2 regions of the Promicromonospora sp. Marseille-Q5078 genome follow, and region 1 is predicted to be linked to the other one. Evidence: predicted binding sites of a transcription regulator. Region 1 holds the regulator's gene; the other holds the start of a gene.
The links. The regulator Rex, encoded in region 1, represses fermentation and respiration genes when NADH is low (regulators of the CRP and FNR family bind a similar motif). The targets are predictions, from matches to a motif close to CTTGTGAANNNNTTCACAAG.
Positions count from the first base shown of each region.

Region 2: pflB (formate C-acetyltransferase) is a predicted target of Rex. The motif match lies at 5,736-5,755, and genes of this name have one in related genera.

Region 1 is NZ_JBNPQG010000001.1:1,045,789-1,056,902, reverse strand. Features, by position in the region: gene ACQFYA_RS04835 (TlpA family protein disulfide reductase) at 1-210, opposite strand, end outside; gene ACQFYA_RS04830 (histidine phosphatase family protein) at 210-854, opposite strand; gene ACQFYA_RS04825 (MarR family winged helix-turn-helix transcriptional regulator) at 916-1,497, opposite strand; gene ACQFYA_RS04820 (YceI family protein) at 1,575-2,147, shown strand; gene ACQFYA_RS04815 (redox-sensing transcriptional repressor Rex) at 2,256-2,915, opposite strand; gene ACQFYA_RS04810 (glutaredoxin family protein) at 2,935-3,210, opposite strand; gene ACQFYA_RS04805 (HAD family hydrolase) at 3,246-4,049, shown strand; gene ACQFYA_RS04800 (30S ribosomal protein bS22) at 4,144-4,242, opposite strand; gene ACQFYA_RS04795 (acetoin utilization protein AcuC) at 4,395-5,570, opposite strand; gene ACQFYA_RS04790 (TrkH family potassium uptake protein) at 5,635-7,023, shown strand; gene ACQFYA_RS04785 (potassium channel family protein) at 7,047-7,718, shown strand; gene ACQFYA_RS04780 (phytase) at 7,809-9,188, shown strand; gene ACQFYA_RS04775 (ABC transporter permease) at 9,455-10,177, opposite strand; gene ACQFYA_RS04770 (ABC transporter ATP-binding protein) at 10,174-10,953, opposite strand; gene ACQFYA_RS04765 (TetR/AcrR family transcriptional regulator) at 11,017-11,114, opposite strand, start outside.
Region 2 is NZ_JBNPQG010000001.1:2,549,522-2,560,635, reverse strand. Features, by position in the region: gene ACQFYA_RS11920 (helix-turn-helix domain-containing protein) at 1-72, opposite strand, end outside; gene ACQFYA_RS11915 (putative quinol monooxygenase) at 301-579, opposite strand; gene ACQFYA_RS11910 (NUDIX hydrolase) at 623-1,348, opposite strand; gene guaB1 (GMP reductase) at 1,368-2,816, opposite strand; gene dxs (1-deoxy-D-xylulose-5-phosphate synthase) at 2,982-4,871, shown strand; gene ACQFYA_RS11895 (HAD family hydrolase) at 4,975-5,640, shown strand; gene pflB (formate C-acetyltransferase) at 5,790-8,048, shown strand; gene pflA (pyruvate formate-lyase-activating protein) at 8,050-8,919, shown strand; gene ACQFYA_RS11880 (PIG-L deacetylase family protein) at 8,950-9,711, shown strand; gene ACQFYA_RS11875 (carboxylate-amine ligase) at 9,860-10,993, opposite strand.

The sequences.
Region 1 (11,114 bases):
CTCGAAGGTGGTGCCCTCCACGGTGACCGGGTCCTCGCGGTCGCCCGCGTCCCACTGCTTCACGGACCCGTCGCCCGAGACGAAGCCCTGGCCGACGACGTCGCCCGCGCCCGAGTCCTGCGCGCCGCACGCGGCGAGGAGCCCCGCCGCGACGACGGCACCCGTGACGGCCGCAGCGCGCCGCAGCGCGCGCGAGGTGGTGGTGCGCATCACGCCCCCGGGACCGGGTCGGCGCCGGCGAGCAGGTCCGCGGCCGGCTCGGAGTAGTGCAGGCCGAGGAACGTCTCGCCGTCGAACCGCAGCGACGTCAGCGACGCCAGCGCGCACTGACGGCGACGCGGGTCGTGCGCCAGGGAGGCGCCCTCGTACGACCGGCGGGTGACCCACACGGGAAGCTGGTGGCTGACCAGCACCACCTCGTGACCGTCGTGCGCGCGGCGCGCGTCGTCCACCGCGGCCCGCATCCGGGTCACCTGGTCGGCGTACGGCTCGCCCCAGGACGGGCGCGCCGGGTTCCACAGGTAGCGCCAGTAGCGGGGGTGGGCGAGCTGCGCGGGGTTGCTCCCGATCGTCGTGCCCTCGAAGTGGTTGCCGGCCTCGACGAGGCGGTCGTCGGTGGCGAGGGTCAGGCCGAAGGCCTCGGCCGTCGGGGTCGCGGTCTCCTGCGCGCGCTGCAGCGGCGAGGCGACGACGGCGACGACGTCGCGGCCCGCGCCGGACAGGTGCTCCGCCACGCGGCGCGCCATCGCCTGACCGCGCTCGGACAGCCGATAGCCGGGGATGCGCCCGTAGAGGACCCCGTCCGGGTTGTGGACCTCGCCGTGCCGCACGAGATGGACGGTGGTGGTGGCCATGCCCCCCAGTGTCCCAGAACTGTGGAGCACCCAGGTCCCGCCCAGCCAGGCGTGATGCCCCTCACTCCGCAGCGGCGCGCGACCCCTCGACCGGGGCGGCGGACACCGCGGCACCGGGCTCGGTGGCGAGCAGCTCGGCCGGGTCGATGCCCCGCGCGGTGGCCGCGACCTTGGCCATCGCGCGGCCCAGCACCGCCATCTCCCGGGGGTCGAGCGCGTCGACCAGCAGCCGCCGCACGGCGGTGACGTGACCCGGCGCGGACTCCACGAGGGCCGCGTACCCGGCGTCGGTCATGACGCAGTTCACGCCCCGGCGGTCGCCCGGCACGGGGGTGCGGACCACGAGGCCGCGCTGCTCCATGCGGTCGACGGTGTGCGTGAGCCTGCTGCGGGACAGGGCGAGGAACTCCGCGAGCGCCGACATGCGCAGCGTCCGCTCCGGCGCCTCCGAGAGCTGCACCAGCAGGTGGTACTCGTTGAGAGTCACCGCCAGGCCCGCGTCGTGCGCGTCGCCGAGCGCCTCGAAGAACCGGGACGTCCCCTCGAGGAAGCGTCGCCACTCCCACTGCTGGTTCTCGTCCAGCCAGCGCACGTCCACGTCGTCCTGGTCGTCGCGCCGCTGCGCGTTCGTCGTCCCGCCCACGGGAATAGGTTACGAGACCGGCGTGTTCTCTCCCCCGTGACGGTAGTTGAGTGCTCAACTACCTAGGGAACGCCCGCATGACCGACACCCGAGGAGACACCATGACCGCGCTGCCCGCAGGCCTGACCGCCGGTACCTACGCCATCGACCCCGCCCACTCCACCGCCTCGTTCTCCGTGCGCCACGCCGGGATCGCCAAGGTGCGCGGCACGATCGCGATCACGTCCGGCGAGATCTCCGTGGGCGACGACCTCGAGTCGTCCGCCGTCACCGCCGAGCTCGACGCGGCGTCGGTCAACACCAACGACGAGAACCGCGACGCGCACCTCAAGAGCGCGGACTTCTGGCACGCCGAGGAGAAGCCGGTCTGGTCCTTCGCCTCGAAGGGCATCAGCACGGACGGCGACGACTACACGATCTCCGGCGCCCTCACCATCAACGGCGTGACCAACGACGTCCAGCTCCCCACCGAGTTCACCGGCACCGCGACCGACCCGTTCGGGAACCCGCGCGCCGGCTTCGAGTCCGCGCTCGAGATCTCGCGCAAGGACTACGGCCTGACCTGGAACGCCGCGCTCGAGACCGGCGGCGTCCTCGTCGGCGACAAGATCAAGATCGTCCTCGACGTCTCGGCCATCAAGCAGGCCTGAGCCTCTCGCCGAGATAGAGAAGCTGGAACCGCGAGATAGAGAAGCCCGGACGGGTCCGCAACCAGTGCGGACCCGTCCGGGCTTCTCTATCTCGCGGTTCCAGCTTCTCTATCTCGGCGTGCCGTTCGTCGCCGCGCGGGCGGCGGCGTGGAACGCGAGGATCTGCAGCTCGCCGGCCACGTCCACGGAGCGCACGACGACGTCGTCGGGCAGCTGCAGCGCGACGGGCGCGAAGGAGAGGATCTCCCGCACCCCGCACGCGACGATCCGCTCGGCGATCGGCTGCGCCACCGGCCCCGGCGTCGCCAGCACGACCATCGACACGCCGGTGCGCGCCAGCACGTCCTCCAGCGCGTCGACGTGCTCGATCGCCAACCCGGCCGCCGTCCCACCCACGACCTGCGGGTCGGCGTCGAGCAGGGCCACCACCTGGAACCCGCGGGCCGCGTACCCCGAGTAGTTCGCCAGGGCGTGCCCCAGGTTGCCGACCCCCACGATGGCCAGGCGGTGCTCCGACCCCAGGCCCAGCGCCGTCGCGATGTACTGCGCCAGCGACTGCACGTCGTAGCCGACGCCTCGCGTGCCGAACGACCCGAGGTACGACAGGTCCTTGCGCAGCTGCGCCGAACCCACCCCCGACCGTTCCGCCAGCTCCGACGACGACGTCGTCGTCACGCCGGCGTCCGCCAGGTCGCGCAGGGCGCGCAGGTAGTAGGGCAGCCGCGCCACTGTCGCGGCCGGCACCGTCGCCTCACCGAGCTCGATCACTCCGTCGTCCTCCCCGGGCTCAGCGTGCCAGCCGACGCGCCAGCCGCGCGGCGTCCACCCGCCAGAAGCCCTGCTGCACGCCGTCCACCTCGACGACGGGCACGTAGTCCCCATACTTGCCCACCAGGTCGCCGCCCGGAGCGTCGTCGACGTCGATGTCGACCTCGCGCCATGCCTCCCCCGCCGCGCCGCACACGTCCTCGACCACGGCCCGTGCCTCGTCGCACAGGTGACAGCCGTCGCGCGTGTACAGCAGCACCCGGGGGTCGCCTGCGGATCCCTGCGGCCTGCTCACCTGCACAGCGTATCCGCGCCGATACAGTGGGCCGCATGCCGTCGCCCACCGAGTCCTCCGTTCCGGTGCGCGCGGCGGCCTTCTTCGACGTCGACAACACGATCATCCGTGGGGCCAGCGCGTTCCACCTGGCGCGCGCCCTGTACCAGCGCCGGTTCTTCGGCACCCGCGACCTGCTGCGGTTCGCGCTGATCCAGGCGAAGTACCTGGTCTTCGGGGAGTCGCGCACGCAGATCGAGACCGTGCGCAGCCGGGCCCTGTCCCTCATCGCGGGCCGCTCCGTGGCGGAGATCACCGCCGTCGGCGAGGACGTCTACGACACCGTGCTGGAGCTCCGGATCTTCCCCGGCACCAAGCGGCTGCTCGACGAGCACCTCGCCGCCGGCGACCAGGTGTGGCTCGTCACCGCGACCCCGGTCGAGATCGGCGGCCTCATCGCGCGCCGTCTCGGCGCCACCGGCTGTCTCGGCACCATCGGGGAGCACTCGGGCGGCTTCTACACCGGCCGCCTCGTCGGCGACCTCATGCACGGTGAGGCCAAGGGCGCCGCCGTCCGCGAGCTCGCCGAGCGCGAGCACATCGACCTTGCCGCGTCGTACGCCTACGGCGACTCGCTCAACGACCTGCCGATGATGCGCACCGTCGGGCACCCCTGCCCGATCAACCCGGACGTCCGGCTGCGCCGGCACGCCAAGGAGGTCGGCTGGCCGATCCGCGAGTTCCGCGGCCGCGGGCGGCGGGTGGCCGGCCGGGGCATGAAGACGGCGTCGTGGGCCGGCGCCGCCTGGGTGGCGGGGCTCGTCCTGCGCTCGATCCGGCGGCGGATCCAGGGTCGCTGACCCCCCACCCCGAACCGACGAACGGGCCCGGCACCTCCGAGGAGGTGCCGGGCCCGTTCACGCTCTGCCCGCCGGACTCAGCCGGCGGACGAGGTCACTTCTTGTTGCGACGCTGGTGGCGCGTCTTGCGCAGCAGCTTGCGGTGCTTCTTCTTCGCCATGCGCTTACGGCGCTTCTTGATGACGGAGCCCATGAGGTCCTCACAATGCTTGTCGGTCGGTGGAACACGGTTGGTCCCAGGAGTCCTGTGTCCAGGAGCAGCCGACCAACGCGGAAAAGTCCGTCCCCCAGGGTACCCGACTCCGGGCGTCCGCCCGACCGCTGCCCGCCGCCGCCGGCGTGACGTCAGTCGCGGTAGGGGTCGAGCCCCCAGGTCGGGAAGACGTGGCGCCGGGTGGCGAGGACCGCGCGGTCGACGTCGTCGGCCGGGTCGTAGCCGTCGGCCCAGGGCCGCCAGACGACGTCCCCGCTGCCGAGACGCTCGGCGGGGTCGAGGCCGGAGAGCTCCTCGACCTCCCGACGCCAGGACTCCGGGAGCACGAGGCCGAGCGGCAGGGGCGCGTGCGCCGCCTCCGCGACGAGGCTCGCCCACACGAGCGGGACGACGTCGACCACCGCGTACCCGCCGCCGCCGAGCGCCACCCAGCGGCCGTCGGCGAGCTCGTGCGCGAGCTCGTGCACCCAGCGCGCCGCCGTGCGCTGGGCGGCCACCCCCACGTTCAGGTCCGTGAGCGGGTCGTTGCCGTGCGCGTCGCAGCCGTGCTGCGACACGATCACCTGCGGCCGGAACTCGCGCACCACCGCCGGGACGACGGCGTCCACCGCGCGCAGCCAGTGCGCGCCGTCGGTGCGCGGCGGCAGCCCCACGTTCACCGCCGTGCCCTGCGCGGCCGTGCCCCCCGTGTCCCCGGCGTTGCCGCTGCCGGGGAACAGGGTGTGCCCGTCCTGGTGCACCGAGACGGTGAGCACGCGCGGGTCGTCCCAGAAGATCGCCTCGACGCCGTCCCCGTGGTGGGCGTCGAGGTCGACGTAGGCCACCCGCTCCGCCCCGAGGTCCAGCAGCCGCTGCACCGCGGCGGCGGCGTCGTTGTAGATGCAGAACCCGGACGCGGCGCCGCGCTGCGCGTGGTGCATGCCGCCCGCGATGTTCACGCCGTGCGCCACGTGTCCCGACCAGACCGACTCCGCCGCGTCGACCGACGCCGCGACGAGCCGGGCTCCCGCCTCGTGCATCGTCGCGAACACCGGGTCGTCCTCGGTGCCGAGCCCGCGCACCAGGTCCGGTATCCCGGTCGCGGCCGCGCGGCGCACCGCGGCGACGTACGCGGGGTCGTGCACCGTCTCGATCAGGGCGTCGGGGGCGGGCGCGACGTCCGCCACCTCGAGCGTGGGCTCGTCGAGGAGCCCGAGCTCCGTGACCAGCCGCATCGTCAGGTCGAGGCGGGCGGGCGCCATGGGGTGCCCGGGGCCGAAGTCGTAGCGCAGGAGCTCAGGACTCCACAGCAGCCGGGCGACGCGCATCCCGTCACGGTAGCCGACGGCGTGGCAGGCTGTGCCCAGCGACTGAGGGGCGAGAGGGGTCAGGGTGCCGGGGACGTGGGGCGGTCGCGGGCTCTCGCTGCGCGGGTGGGCCAACCGGGCGGCACGCGAGTACCCCGCCAGGCTCGCGATGACGGTGTTCGCCGCCGTCATCACCGTGATCTGGCTGCTGCTGCTCACCCCGTGGGCCACGGCGTCCGGCCGCGGCGCGTCCGTCGTCGACGCCCTCTTCACCGCGACCTCCGCGGTCTGCGTGACCGGCCTGGTCGTGCACGACACCGCGACCTACTGGTCGGAGTTCGGGCACGTCGTCATCCTCGTGGGCATCAAGGTGGGCGGCCTCGGCGTCATGACCCTCGCCTCGCTGCTCGGCCTCGCGGTGTCCCGGCGGCTCGGCCTGACGCAGAAGCTGCTCACGGCGTCGGAGACGAAGACGGAGCGGCTGGGCGAGGTGGGCGCCCTGCTGCGCACCATCATCATCACCGCCACCAGTATCGAGCTGTGCATCTCGCTGCTGCTGTTCCCGCGCTTCCTCGCCCTGGGCGACGGCGCGGGCACCGCGGCGTGGCACGCCCTGTTCTACGGGATCTCGTCGTTCAACAACGCCGGTTTCGTCCCTACCGAGCACGGCCTGCTCCCGTTCGCCTCCGACTGGTTCGTGCTGGTGCCGATCGCGCTCGGCGTGTTCATCGGCTCGCTCGGCTTCCCCGTGATCCTCAACGTGCTCACCAACCGGCGCCGGCACAAGCACTGGGTCCGGGCCCTGTCGCTGCACACCAAGCTGACGGTGACCACCAGCCTCGCGCTCCTGGTCGGCGGCGCGGTCCTCATCGGCGCGATGGAGTGGGCCAACCCCGCGACCTTCGGCGGGCAGGGCTTCGCCACCAAGATCCTGTCGTCGGTGTTCGCCTCCGTGATGCCGCGCTCCGGGGGGTTCAGCTCCGTGCCCGTGGAGGGGATGACGCAGGAGACCTGGCTGGTCACGGACGCGCTCATGTTCGTGGGCGGCGGCTCCGCGTCGACGGCGGGCGGCATCAAGGTCACGACGTTCGCCGTCATGCTGCTCGCGATCGTCGCCGAGGCGCGCGGCGACGCCGACACGGAGGTGTTCGGCCGCCGCATCCCGCGCGACACGCTGCGGCTGTCCATCGCCGTGGTCTTCATGGGCGCCACCGCGGTGCTCGTCTCCTGCCTCGCGCTGCTGCGCCTCACCGACCTGCAGCTGTCCGAGGCGCTGTTCGAGGTGATCTCCGCCTACGCCACCGTGGGCCTGTCCACCGGAGTCACCGGAACCCTGCCCGACGCCGCCAAGTACGTGCTGTGCGCGCTGATGTTCGTGGGCCGCGTCGGGGTCATCTCGCTGCTCGGCGCCCTCGCGCTGCGCGACCGGCGCCGCATCGTACGCTTCCCCGAGGAGCGCCCGATCATCGGGTGACCCGTACCGGAAAGAGGAGAACCGTGCCCGACAAGAAGGCCCCCGCACGCGACGCGGGCGTGCTGGTGATCGGCCTCGGCCGCTTCGGCTCGTCGCTCGCGACCACGCTGGACCGGCTGGGCCAGGACGTGCTCGCCGTGGAACGGGACGAGAAGCTCGTGGCGCAGTGGTCGGGCCGGCTGCCGCTGGTGGAGGCGGACGCGTCGGAGGCGGAGGCCCTCGTCCAGCTCGGGGCCAAGGACTTCGGGGTCGCGGTCGTGGGCGTCGGCACCGAGCTCGAGGCGTCCGTGCTCATCACGGCGAACCTCGTGGACATCGGCACCCCGCAGATCTGGGCCAAGGCGATCTCCGCGGAGCACGGCCGCATCCTCACCCGCATCGGCGCCCACCACGTCGTCTACCCCGAGGCCGACGCCGGCTCCCGCGTCGCGCACCTCGTGAGCGGCAAGATGCTCGACTACATCGAGGTCGAGGACGGCTTCACGATCGTGAAGATGCGCCCGCCGAAGGAGATGCAGGGCTTCACCCTCGCCCAGTCGGACATCCGCAAGCGGTACGGCGTCACCGTCATCGGCGTGAAGTCGCCCGGCGTCGAGTTCACGTACGCGACGCCCGAGACCCGCGTGAGCGCCAACGACCTGCTGGTGTGCTCGGGCCACGCCGACCTGCTGGAGCGGTTCTCGGCGCGGCCGTAGCGCCGCCGCACGACCCCGGCACCTGCGGTTCGCCCCGAGTTCGCCCGCGGGACAGCGGGGCGCCATCGACGAGGGGCACGCTCGGGGTCCATGCGATCCCCCCGACGCGCCCTGCCGGCGCTGCTCCTGCTGCCCGCGCTCGCCCTCGTGCCCGCCTCCGCGGCGTGGGGTCACGGCGGCCACGGACCGGGCCACGGTCATGGGCACCCGCACGGCGGCGTCGCGACCGTGACGACCGGCATCGAGACGCCCGTCCTCTACGACGACGAGGAGGGCGGGAACGCCTCCGGCGACGACCCGGCGATCTGGGTGCACCCGGGCGACGACGACGCGTCGCTCGTGCTGGCCACCGCCAAGGAGGGCGGCCTGCGCGTGTACGACACCGACGGCCGCGAGCTGCAGTCGCTCGCCGCCGACCCGGCGCCGCGCGCGGACGGCGTCCCGGGCCGCTACAACAACGTGGACGTCGCGTACGGGCTGCGGGTGGGCGGCGAGACCGTCGACGTCGCCGTCGTCTCGGACCGCTACAACGACCAGCTCCGGTTCTTCGCCGTCGACCCGGACGGCGCCGACGCGGACCGGCCGCTCACCGAGATCACCGCCCCCGAGCAGGACTTCCTCTTCCAACCCGACCGCGCGGGCGTCGACACCGAGCACACGGCGTACGGGCTCGCCGTGTGGCAGGCCCGCGACGGCGCGGCCTACGCCGTCGTGACGCAGGAGGGCACGACGGCGGTCGCCACCGCGCGGCTCCTGCCCCGCGCCGACGGCACCGTCGGGTACGACGACGTCGAGCACCTGGACCTGCCCGCGTCGTTCGACCTGCCCGACGGCAGCACCTGGACGCCGTGCGAGGAGCCGGGCGTGGGGCCGCAGCTGGAGGGCCTGTCCGTGGACCAGCGCACCGGCACCCTGTACGCCGCGCAGGAGGACGTCGGCCTGTGGAGCCTGCCGCTGCCGCTCGGCTCGGGCGAGCCGCGCCTCGTCGACGAGGTCACGGACTTCGGCGTGGCCGACGCCTGGGACCCGGTGACCGAGGAGTGCGAGCCGGTGGATCCGGCCGCCGGCGCCCCGTTCGGCGGCGACCGCCTCACCGCGGACGCCGAGGGCGTGGACGTCTACCACGGGCCCGGCCGCACGGGATACGTCATCGTCTCCAGCCAGGGCGACGACACGTACTCCGTCTACTCCACGACCGGCCGCCACCAGGCCCTCGGCACCTTCCGGGTCGCGGGCACCGGCGGCGTCGACGACGTGAACGGCTCCGACGGCCTCGCGGTCACGCACCGCCCCGTGGGCGACTTCGACGAGGGCCTCCTCGTCACCCACGACGAGCCGGAGACCGGTGCCGACGTCGAGCCCGGCCGCGGCGACGCCACGGGCTTCTCCTACGTCGGCTGGGACGATGTCGCCGACCGCCTGGGCCTCGTCGTCAGCACCCGGGCCGGCAACGACCCGCGGTTCCGCTGACGCCCTCCCCGTCGATCGAGACCGTCGAGACCACGCCGTCCAGGTCTCGACAAGCTCGACCAGCGATCCTGTCGTCGGTCGAGCGTGTCGAGACCACGCCGTCCAGGTCTCGACAGGCTCGACCAGCGATCCTGTCGTCGGTCGAGCGTGTCGATACCACGCTGTCCAGGTCTCGACAGGCTCGACCAGCGATCCTGTCGTCGGTCGAGCGTGTCGAGACCACGCCGTCCAGGTCTCGACAGGCTCGACCAGCGGGCAGGCGTCGGTCAGGCCGTCCGACGACGCAGGGTCGCGACGCCGAGGACGACGGCGCCGACGATGAACAGGGCGATGGCTCCCACGGCCCCGCGCACGTCGCCCCACTCGCCGCCGGCGGCCAGCGTCTGCATGGCCTCGACCGCGTAGGTCAGCGGGAAGACGCGCGAGAGCCACTCGAGCACCTGCGGCATCTCGTCGCGCGGCATGAGCAGGCCGCAGGTGATGAGCTGCGGGAAGATCACGGCGGGCATCATCTGCACGGCCTGGAACTCGCTGCGCGCCAGCGCCGACGCCGCCAGGCCCAGGCAGCAGCCGAGCACGGCGTCGAGCATGGCGACGGCGATCACCAACCACAGCGGGCCGAGCACGTCCATGCCGACGGCGAGGGCGAAGCCCACGACCACCAGCGACTGCAGCAGCGCGAGGCCGGCGAAGGCGAGCGCGTAGCCGGCCACGAAGTCGCCCTTGCGCAGCGGCGTCGTCATGAGCCGCTCGAGGGTGCCGGACTGCCGCTCGCGCAGGGTCGCGACGCTCGTCACGAGGAACATCACAATCAGCGGGAACAGCCCGACGAGCATGGGACCGAACTGGTCGAGCACGGGGGTGCCGTCGAACATCCACGCGATGAGGCCGAGCAGCAGGCACGGCAGCACGAGGATGAGCGCCACGGTGCGGTGGTCGAACCGGAGCTGGGCCAGCACCCGGCTCGCGGTGTCCAGCGTGAGCGTCATCGCTGTCCCTCCCCGGTCGTCGGCCCGGACGCCGAGCCGGACGTGGTGGCCTGCTGGTCGATCAGGGCGAGGAAGGCGCGCTCGGCGTCGGGCGCGCCGGTGCGCGCGAGGAGCTCCGCGGGCGTGAGGTCGGCGACGAGGGCGCCGTCGCGCAGCAGCAGGAGCCGGTCGCACTGGGTGGCCTCGTCCATCACGTGGCTGGAGACCAGCAGCGTGCGGCCCTCGCCGGCGAGCCGCCGGAACATCGCCCACAGGTCGCGGCGCAGTACGGGGTCGAGGCCGACGGTGGGCTCGTCGAGCACCAGGAGCTCGGGGTCGCCGACCAGCGCCGCGGCGAGGGAGACGCGCGACAGCTCGCCCCCGGACAGGGTGCCGACACGCTGCTTCTCGTGCCCGCCCAGGTCGACGGTGGCGACCGCGCGCCGGACGGCGGCCTCCGCGCCCGCGCCGGGCAGGCCGGCCAGCCGGGCGAAGTAGCGCAGGTTCTGCAGCACCGTGAGGTCGGTGTACACGGAGGCGGCCTGCGTCACGTAGCCGACGCGGCGGCGCAGCCCGGCCGCCCCGGCGGGCTCGCCGAGCACGGTCATCTCGCCGGCGACCCGCGCCTGGACGCCGACGACGGCGCGCAGCAGGGTGGTCTTGCCCGAGCCGGAGGGCCCGAGCAGGCCGACCACCTGGCCGGCGGGCACGGACACGTCCATCCCGTCGATGATCGTCCGGCCGCCGCGCTCGACCCGCAGGCCTCGGGCCCGGACAGCGTCGTCCTTATTCACCATGTGAAGAATTCTGCTCCCGCCGGGGCGTGAGCGCAATGGCCCGGGCCCTCCGACCTCCGCACCTCAGTCCTCGGCGGGGAGCTCCCCGGTGAGGTAGCGCTGCACCGTCGGCCCGACCAGCGCCGCGACCCGGGCAGGTGACGACGACGCCAGCGGCTCGA
Region 2 (11,114 bases), 1.5 Mb from region 1:
CGCCGGAGGGGCCGGCGCGAATCCGGTGTGGAACAGGACCGACGCGGTCGTGACGGGCCGCAGGATGCTCACCCGGATCGGGTGGCCCGCGTCGATCAGGGCGGCCCGCGCCGGCGGCAGCAGCCAGGACTGACCCTGCGCCCTCCAGCCGGAGGGTCCCGGCGGAGGCGCAGAGCAGGTAGTGGCGGTCCACGCACAGGTCGCGAGCAGGCCCCGGCGCGAAGGTGCGGACGAAGCTGTACGCGTCGCGGATCATGAGCGGTCTCGCACTACCCGATCCTAGGTCGGTCGACGCGCCGGTCAGGCGACCGTCTCGATCAGGTCGGCGCGGAAGCGGCGGCTGACCGGCGCCCCGGTCATCAGCGGCCGGATCACCACGCCCGACTGCGCGAAGGACTCCGACCTCACGTAGCCGTCGAACGACTCCTCGTCGTCCCACTCGTGCACGACGGTGACCGAGGTGTCGTCGTCGCGCTCCGCGTAGACGCGGTACGCGACGTTGCCCGGCATGGCGCGCACCTGGTCTGCTTCCGCGTCGAGCTGGGCGAGGGCGGTGGGTCGGTCGGCGCTGACGAGCACCGCCGTGCCGGCGGACCCGTGCGCGCTGCGACGCCGGCGCCGCTCAGAGCTCGCGCTCGCGGCCCCGGTCCCACGGCTCGGTCCAGCCCAGCCGGTCGAACGCGGCGTCGAGGATCCCCGCGGTGAACCCCCACACGAGGTGCGGGACGCCGTCGGCGTCGAGGACCTCGAAGCCCGGCCCGCGCCAGGTGCGGCCGGCGCGGTGCAGCACCGTCGTCACGCGGTGGCCCGGGTCGAGGAGGTCGGCGACGGGCGCGCGGAAGACGTGCGACGACTCCGCGACGTCGACCACGCGCACCGGGGTGGGGCGCGCCCACCACCCGAGCACGGGCGTGACGAGGTGGTTGCTCACCGGCATCGGCAGCTGCGCGAGCGTGCCGAGCACCTCGACGCCGCCGGTGTCGAGGCCGGTCTCCTCGACCGCCTCGCGCAGCGCGGCGTCGACGGGGGTCTCGCCGTCCTCCGCCCGCCCGCCGGGGAACGCGACCTGCCCGGCGTGCGAGCGCAGCGTGGTGGCGCGCTCCAGGAGCAGCACGTCGAGGTCCTGGGCCACGGCGAGCGCCTGCGCGTCGTGGTCGGCCGCCAGGTCGTCGAGCACCCCGAAGAGCACGAGGACGGCCGCGGGCCGCGCGGACGCCGCGTCGAGGTCGCCGCGCGCGAGCCCCCAGTCGGACAGGAAGGCGCGGTCGGCCGCCAGTGCGGCGAGCTGCGCGCGGGCGGCCTGCTCGGCCGGCCCCGCGGTCGCGGCGGCGTCCGCCCCCGTGCTCATCCCCGTGCTCATCGCCGGCTCACCAGCTCGTGGCGACCGGCATGCCCTCGGCGTAGCCGGCGGCGGACTGGACGCCCACCGTCGCGCGCTCATGGAACTCCGCGAGGGTGCGCGCCCCGGCGTACGTGCAGCTCGAGCGCAGGCCGGACGTGATCTCGTCCAGCAGGTCCTCGACGCCGGGCCGCAGCGGGTCGAGGTACATCTTCCCGGTGGAGATGCCCTCCTCGTACAGCGCCTTGCGCGCGCGGGCGAAGGCGGTGCCCGCCCCGGCGGTGCGGGCGGCGACGGCGCGCGCGGACGCCATGCCGAACGAGTCCTTGTACAGGCGTCCGGTGCCGTCGTCGTGCAGGTCGCCGGGCGACTCGTACGTGCCGGCGAACCAGGAGCCGATCATCACCTGCGACGCGCCGGCCGCCAGCGCCAGGGCGACGTCGCGCGGGTGCCGGACGCCGCCGTCGGCCCACACGTGCTTGCCGAGCTCGCGCGCGGCGTCCGCGCACTCCAGCACGGCGGAGAACTGCGGCCGCCCGACGGCGGTCTGCATGCGCGTGGTGCACATGGCGCCCGGTCCCACGCCCACCTTGAGGATGTCCGCGCCGGCGGCGACCAGGTCGCGCACGCCGGCGGCGGTGACCACGTTGCCGGCCACGACCGGCACGTCCGGGTCGACCGAGCGGACGGCCTCGAGCGCCCGCAGCATGGTGGCCTGGTGGCCGTGCGCCGTGTCGACGACGAGGACGTCCACACCGGCGTCCAGCAGCTCGCGCGTCTTGGCCGCGACGTCGCCGTTGATGCCGACCGCGGCGCCCACCCTGAGCCGGCCCGCGGCGTCGAGCGCCGGGCGGTAGACCGAGGAGCGGACGACGCCCTTGCGGGTGAGCACGCCGGCCAGCACGCCGTCGCGCACGACGGGCGCGAGGTGGATCTTCGCGGCGTGCATCTGCTCGAACGTCGCCTCGAGGCCGTCCGCCTCGAGCTGGACGGCGTCCAGGGCGACGACGTCGTCCGACATCACCTGGTGCACCTGGGCGAAGCGGTCGACCGCGGCGCAGTCGCCCTCGGTGACGACGCCGACGGGCTTGCCGTCGGCCACCACGACCGCCGCGCCGTGCGCGCGCTTGCCGAGCAGGGTCAGCACCGTGGAGACGGTGTCCGACGGCGCCACGACGACCGGCGTCTCGATGACGGGGTCCTTGGACTTCACGCCGGCCACGACGTCGGCCACGACGTCCACCGGGATGTCCTGCGGGATGATCGCGATGCCGCCACGGCGGGCGACCGTCTCGGACATCCGGCGGCCCGCGACCGCCGTCATGTTGGCGACGACCACGGGGATCGTCGTGCCGGTGCCGTCGTCCGAGGCGAGGTCGACGTCGAAGCGGCTGGTCACGTCCGAGCGGGACGGGACCATGAAGACGTCGCCGTAGGTGAGGTCGGTGGTGGGCTGCTGCCCGTCGAGAAAGCGCACAGGTGTCCCCTGAGAGGTGTGTCGGAGAGGACGAGCTTCCTGGGTCGTCCCTCTGCCGAACGCTCGCCGGCGGTCACGTGTTCCCGTCGGCATGTCGAAACTACCGTGTGCGGGCGTCGCCCGCGGAGCGCCTAGAGTGGTGAGGCTATGAACGGGGAGGAACGCATGAGCCTGCTGAGCAGCATCGGCTCGCCCGAGGACGTCCGCCGGCTGTCGCCGGAGCAGACGACGCAGCTCGCGGCGGAGATCCGGGCGTTTCTGGTCGACCGGGTGTCCCGCACCGGCGGTCACCTCGGCCCGAACCTGGGCGTCGTCGAGCTGACGATCGCGATGCACCGGGTGTTCGCGTCCCCGCGCGACACCCTCGTGTTCGACACGGGACACCAGTCGTACGTGCACAAGCTCCTCACCGGCCGGCAGGACTTCTCGGCGCTGCGCAAGGCCGGCGGCATGTCCGGCTACCCGTCGCGCGGGGAGTCGGAGCACGACGTCGTCGAGAACTCGCACGCGTCGACGGCCCTGTCGTGGGCCGACGGGATCGCCAAGGCGAACGCCGTCCAGCACCGGCCCGACCGGCACGTCGCCGCCGTCATCGGCGACGGCGCCCTCACCGGCGGCATGGCCTGGGAGGCCCTCAACAACATCGCCGCGTCGCAGGACCGCCGGCTCGTGATCATCGTCAACGACAACGGCCGGTCCTACTCGCCGACGATCGGCGGCGTCGCGAACCACCTCGACACCCTGCGCACGACGCGCGGGTACGAGGCGTTCCTCTCGTGGGGCAAGCGCACCCTGCACCGCACCGGCGCCCCCGGCCGCTTCGCCTACGACTGGCTGCACGGGCTGAAGAAGGGCCTCAAGGACGTCGTCGCCCCGCAGGGCATGTTCGAGGACCTCGGCCTGAAGTACGTCGGCCCGGTGGACGGCCACGACGTGGCCGCGACGGAGCACGCGCTGCGCCGCGCCAGGGCTTACGGCGGCCCCGTGATCGTGCACGTCATCACCGAGAAGGGCCGCGGCTACACCCCGGCCGAGCAGGACGTCGCGGACCGCTTCCACGCCGTCGGGCAGATCCACCCCGAGACCGGCCTGCCCGTGGCGCCGTCCCGGTTCGGCTGGACCAAGGTCTTCGCCGACGAGATCGTCAAGATCGGCCACGACCGGCCCGACGTCGTCGCGATCACCGCGGCGATGCTGCACCCCGTCGGCCTGGCCCCGTTCGCGCAGGAGTTCCCGGCGCGCACCTTCGACGTCGGCATCGCGGAGCAGCACGCCGCGACCTCCGCGGCCGGCATGGCCTTCGCCGGGCTGCACCCGGTGGTCGCCGTCTACGCGACGTTCCTCAACCGCGCGTTCGACCAGGTGCTCATGGACGTGGCCCTGCACCGGGCGGGCGTGACGTTCGTGCTCGACCGGGCGGGCGTCACCGGGGACGACGGCGCGAGCCACAACGGCATGTGGGACATGGCGATGCTGCGCATCGTGCCCGGCCTGCGGCTCGCGGCGCCCCGCGACGAGCCCACCCTGCGCGCGGCCCTGCGCGCCGCCGTGGACGTCGACGACGCCCCGACCGTCGTGCGCTACCCCAAGGGCGCCCTCGCCGACCCGATCCCGGCGGTGGAGGAGCTCGACGGCGTGGACGTCGTCGCGCGGCACGTGCCGGGCGCCGGGGCCGCGGCCGGGCGCAAGGTCCTCGTCGTCGGCGTCGGCTCCATGGTGAGCGCGGCGCTCGCCGCGGGGGATTCCCTGGCCGCCCACGGCCTGGAGGTCGACGTCGTCGCGCCCACGTGGGTGCTCCCGGTGCCCGAGGCGCTGGTGAAGCTGGCGGGCGAGCACGACCTCGTGCTCACCCTCGAGGACGGCGTCGTCGACGGCGGCGTCGGCGCCATGACGGCGCAGCGCGCGGGGGAGCAGGGCGTGCGCACGCCGTTCGTGCACGTCGGCCTGCCCGTCGCGTTCCTCGACCATGCGAGCCGCGACCAGATCCTCACCCAGCAGCGGATGCGGGCCGAGGACGCCGTGCGCGACACGCTCGCGGCGCTCGCCCGCGACTGAGCCGCGACCGGGCCCGCGACCGGGCCCGCGACCGGGCCCGCGACCGGGCTTGGGGCCGAGACGGGAGCCCCGGCACCGCCGGTGCGCCGCTAACCTCGCCGTCATGATCTGGCTCCTGGACCTGGACAACACCCTCGTGGGCCGCGCCGAGGCCTTCTCGGCGTGGGCGTCCGGGGAGGTGGCCGCCACCGGCGGTTCCCCGGACGACCTCGAGGCGATCCTCGTGGCCGACGAGGGCGGCCACGGGTCCAAGGAGGCCCTCGCCCGGGTGCTCGTCGACCGCCTCGGCTGGGACGACGACGTCCCCGCGGCGATCGACCGGTTCCGCGCCGGCATCCTCGAGCACGTGCGCGTGTACGACGGCGTGCTGTTCTCCCTCGACGTTCTCCGTCGCGCCGGGCACCGGGTGGCCGTCGTCACCAACGGCACGTCCGCGCAGCAGCGCGGCAAGATCGCCCGGTGCGGCATCGACCCGCACGTGGACGCGGTCGTGGTCTCCGGAGAGGAGGGGGTCGCCAAGCCCGACCCGCGCCTCGTGGAGATCGCGCTGGCGCGGCTCGGCGCCGCGGACGTCGACCGCCGCGAGGTCTGGATGATCGGCGACGCCGCCCACGCCGACGTCGCGGTCGGCCGCGCCGCCGGCACGCGCACGGCGTGGGTCTCCCACGGCCGCGCGTGGGAGGGGCCGGGCCGGCCCGACGTCGTCGCGCCGACGACGCGCGAGGCGATTGCGCTCGCCGCCTCCCCGGCTGGCGCCGTCCTGGACTGAACCCTTCGAGCACGGGATCCGTATCGCCATCCGGCCGTTGGCGATACGGATCCCGTGCTCGAAGGTGTCTGCGACGTCACAGGCCCTCGACGTCGCTTGTGAATGTCTTCACGAATAGGCTGTGGTCATACCTCAAAGAAGGGGCATCCATGACCACCACCGACGCGGCACCCACCACCACCTCCGCCTGGAGCGGGTTCGAGCCCGGGCCCTGGTGCGACGGCATCGACGTGCGTGACTTCATCCAGCGCAACTACACCCCGTACACCGGCGACGACGGGTTCCTCGCGGGGCCGACGGCGCGCACCGCGGGCGTGTGGGAGAAGCTGTCGGCGATGTTCCCGGCCGAGCGCGAGAAGGGTGTCCACGACGTCGACCCGCACACCCCGGCGGGCATCACCGCGCACGGGCCCGGCTACATCGACCGCGACGCGGAGCTGATCGTCGGCCTGCAGACCGACGCGCCGCTCAAGCGCGCGATCATGCCGAACGGCGGGTGGCGCATGGTCGAGGGCGCCCTGAAGACGTACGGCTATCCGGTCGACGAGGACCTGCGGAAGGTCTTCACCGAGTACCGCAAGACGCACAACCAGGCCGTGTTCGACGTCTACCCGCCGAACGTGCGCGCCGCCCGCAGCTCGCACGTGATCACCGGCCTGCCGGACGCGTACGGCCGTGGCCGCATCATCGGCGACTACCGCCGCGTGGCCCTGTACGGCGTGGACCAGCTGGTCGCCGCGAAGAAGGTCGACAAGCTCGGTCTCGACGTCCTGCCGTTCACCGACTCTGTCGCGCGTGAGCGCGAGGAGCACGCGGAGCAGATCCGTGCCCTCGGCGAGCTCAAGCAGATGGCCGCGTCGTACGGCTACGACATCTCCGGACCGGCGACGACGGCCCGCGAGGCGGTGCAGTGGCTGTACTTCGGCTACCTCGCCGCGGTCAAGGAGCAGAACGGCGCGGCGATGTCGCTGGGCCGCACGTCGACATTCCTCGACGTCTACCTCGAGCGCGACCTGCGGGCCGGGCGCCTCACGGAGCCCGAGGCGCAGGAGATCGTCGACGACTTCGTCATCAAGCTGCGCATCGTCCGCTTCCTGCGCACCCCCGAGTACGACGCGCTGTTCTCCGGTGACCCGACGTGGGTCACCGAGACCATCGGCGGCATGGGTGACGACGGCCGCCCGCTGGTCACCAAGAGCTCGTTCCGCTTCCTGCAGACCCTGTACAACCTGGGGCCGGCGCCGGAGCCGAACATGACGGTCTTCTGGAGCCCCCGCCTGCCCCGCGGGTTCAAGGACTTCTGCGCCCGGGTCTCGATCGACACGTCGGCCGTGCAGTACGAGTCGGACGAGCAGATCCGCGCCGCGTGGGGCGACGACGCCGCCATCGCGTGCTGCGTCTCGCCGATGGCGGTCGGTAAGCAGATGCAGTTCTTCGGCGCCCGCGTGAACCTCGCCAAGGCGCTGCTGTACGCGATCAACGGCGGCAAGGACGAGGTCACCGGCACCCAGGTCTCGCCCGCGTTCCCCGCCGTCGCGCCGGGCCTGCCGCTCGACTACGACGACGTGCGCGCACGGTTCGACCGCACGATGGACTGGCTCGCCGAGACGTACGTCGAGGCCCTCAACTGCATCCACTGGTCGCACGACAGGTACGCGTACGAGCGGCTCGAGATGGCCCTGCACGACCGGGACGTGCTGCGCACCATGGCCTGCGGTATCGCCGGCCTGTCGGTCGCCGCGGACTCGCTCTCGGCCATCCGGTACGCCACCGTGACCCCGGTGGTCGACGACCGGGGCGTCGTCGTGGACTACGAGACCGACGGCGACTACCCGGCGTACGGCAACGACGACGACCGCGTGGACGCCATCGCGGTGGACCTCGTCGAGTCGTTCATGGCGAAGATCCGCCGGCACCCCCTGTACCGCGACGCCGTCCCGACCCAGTCGGTGCTGACGATCACGTCCAACGTGGTCTACGGCAGGGCGACAGGGAACACCCCGGACGGCCGCCGCGCCGGCGAGCCCTTCTCGCCGGGCGCCAACCCGATGAACGGCCGGGACACGCACGGCATGCTCGCCTCGGCGCTCTCGGTCGCCAAGCTGCCTTACGACCAGGCGCAGGACGGGATCTCGCTGACCAACACCGTCGTCCCGTCGGGCCTCGGCCGCACCCGCGAGGAGCAGGTGGCGAACCTGGCCGGCCTGCTCGACGCCTCGGTGGGCGCCGACGGGTACCACATGAACGTCAACGTCCTCGTGCGCGAGACGCTCGAGGACGCGATGGAGCACCCGGAGAAGTACCCGCAGCTGACGATCCGCGTCTCCGGCTACGCGGTGAACTTCGTGCGGCTGACCCGCGAGCAGCAGCTGGACGTGCTGTCGCGGACCTTCCACGGGGGGCTCTGACATGACTGCCGGCCCGGCGCTCCTGGACGCCCCCTCCCCGCGCCGGGCCGGCGCCGGCCTGCGGGGGATCGCGACGGTGGACCCCGGCGACGTCGGACGGTCCGAGCGCCTGGGGCTGATGCGCTCGGGCGAGCTCGGCTCGGTGCACTCGTGGGAGCTCGTGACCGCCGTGGACGGCCCGGGCACCCGCCTCACCGTCTTCCTCAACGGCTGCCCGCTGCGCTGCCTGTACTGCCACAACCCCGACACCCTCGCGATGAAGGACGGCGAGCCCGTCCTCGCCGAGGAGCTGCTCGCCCGCGTCGCGCGCTACCGCGGCATCTTCTCCGCGACGGGCGGCGGCCTCACGCTCTCGGGCGGCGAGGTGCTCATGCAGCCCGCGTTCGCCGCGCGGGTCCTGCGCGGGGCGAAGGAGCTCGGCGTGCACACCACCCTCGACACGTCGGGGTTCCTCGGGGCGAACGCGACCGACGCGATGCTGGACGACACCGACCTCGTGCTGCTCGACATCAAGTCCGGCGACGAGGCGACCTACCGGCGCGTCACCGGCCGCTCGCTCGCGCCGACGCTGCGCTTCGGCCGGCGCCTCGCCGAGCGCGGGGTGCGGGTCTGGGTGCGGTTCGTGCTGGTGCCGGGCCTCACCGACGACCCCGCGAACGTGGCCGCCGTCGCGCGGCACGCCGCCGACGTCGAGGCCGTGCGCCCCGGCACGGTGGAGCGCGTCGAGGTGCTGCCGTTCCACCAGATGGCCCGCGACAAGTGGGCGGAGCTCGGGCGCGCGTACGAGCTCGACGGCACGCCGCCGCCCACGGCGGAGGCGACCGAGGCGGTGCGCGACGTGTTCCGCGCCCACGGCCTCACGACCTGCTGAGCGGGCCGCCGGGCGGCTAGCGTGGCCACCATGACCACGCCGACGACGCCGGGCCCCGCACCGCTGCGACCGCTGGACGAGAGCTGGACGACCGCGCTCGCGGTCGTGGCGCACCCCGACGACATGGAGTTCGGGGCCGCGGCCGCCGTCGCCCGCTGGACGGGGCAGGGCAAGCGGGTCGTGTACGCCATGGTGACCAGCGGCGAGGCCGGGATCGACGGCATGCACCCCGACGAGGCCCGCCGGGTGCGCGAGGGCGAGCAGGTCGCCTCGGCGCGGGCCGTCGGCGTCGAGGAGGTCGAGTTCCTCGGCTTCGCGGACGGGGTGCTCGAGTACGGCCTGCCGCTGCGCCGCGCGATCGCGGGCGCGGTCCGCCGGCACCGCCCCGAGGTGGTGATCACCGGCAACTACCGCGAGACGTTCCCCGGCGGGATGCTCAACCAGGCCGACCACGTCGCGGCCGGGCGCGCCGTGGTCGACGCCGTGCGCGACGCCGGCAACCGGTGGGTCTTCCACGACCAGCTCGAGGCGGAGGGCCTCGAGCCGTGGGGCGGTGTGCGGCAGGTGTGGGTGGCCGGGTCGCCCGACGCCGCCCACGCGGTGGACGTCACGGAGACGTTCGACGCCGGGGTGGCGTCGCTGCGGGCGCACGCCGCCTACCTCGACGGCCTCGGCTGGGAGCACTTCGACCCGGCGGATTTCCTCGGGAGCATGACGTCGGCCACCGGGGAGGCGTTCGGCACCCGGCACGCCACCGCGTTCGAGGTGCTGCGGATGGGCTGGGACGACTGACGCCCTGCGTGCCGTGCCGTGCCGCAGCCGCTGCGGGCGGTCGGGTCGGGGATGTCCCGCCAGCGCGCCGCGGCGCAGGCCGCGGCCGTCGTGCGGAGATGTTCGCCCTCGACCGGCTCCACCCCAGCGCGCTTGAGGCCGCGCCGGGTCAGGCGTGGGTCGCGGCCACGGCGCGGTCGACGACGTAGCGCAGGTCGCCGCCGGCCTCCGCGTGCCAGGCGCGCTGCCGCGCCGCGCCGTCTCCCGACGCCCACAGCCGGCCGAGCAGGTGGGTGACCGTGTCCAGGTCGCCGGCGTCCACCAGCGCCTCGCGCACGTGCGCCACGAGCTGCCCGACGACGTCGTGGGCCGGCGCGGGGCGCCAGGTGTACGGGGACAGGAGCTCGTCCGCCAGCCCGGAGCGGCCCGCGCGCCAGGCGGCCGTGCGCAGCAGCTCCGTGCGCAGCACCGGCGCGGCGCGACCCTCGTCCGCCTCGCGTGCCGCCGTCTCGACGAGGCCCCGGGCGAGGGCGCCCAGCAGGGTGGCGGTGTCGGCGTCGAGGCAGACGTCGGCGATGCGGACCTCGACGGTGGGGTACCGCGACGAGAGCCGGGCGTCGAAGTAGACCATGTTGTGGTCGAGGATCGTGCCGGTCGCGACGAGCGCGTCGACGGCCTCGCGGTACGCCTCGGGGGACCCGAACGAGCGCGCGGGGCCGGACGTGGGCCACCGCGCCCACACCTGGGAGCGGTAGCTCGCGAAGCCGGAGTCCTGACCCTGCCAGAACGGCGAGTTGGCGCTGAGCGCGAGCAGCACCGACAGCCACGGCCCGATGCGGTCGAGCACGGCCACGCCCTCGGCGTCGTCGGCGACCGCGACGTGCACGTGGCATCCGCTGGTCAGCTGCTCGCGCGCCGTGAGCCCGAACTTCGCCCGCGCCTCGAGGTAGCGCAGGCGCGCCACCGTCGTGCCCTCGAACGGCCACGGGGACGTGGCCAGCGCCGCGACGCGCGCCCCGACCCGGTCGGCAGCCCTCTGGGCGCGCTCGCGGCCTGCACGGATCTCGGCGGCGAGCTCGGTCAGGTCGCGCCGGGGGTGCGTCGCGGTCTCGAGCTGCTCCTCCATGAACTCCGTCTCGAGGGCGCCGCCGCCGGTCGTGGCCGACGCGGCGGCCCTGCCGGAGGGGTCGCCGGGCGCGCCGGTGCCCTCCGAGGCGTCGAGCGCCTCCGTGGCCTTCGCGACCGGTCGTCCGTCGTCGCCCACGAGGAGGAACTCCTCCTCGACACCCATGGTGCGCATCATGGCGGAAGTGTCACACGCACCCGTCGCGGCCGGAAGGCTCCGCGCCGTCCGTCCGCGGCCGTCTTCCGCGGTCGTCCGTCCGCGGTCGCCGGTGCGCGGGACGGCGTGGGCGGGTCTCCAT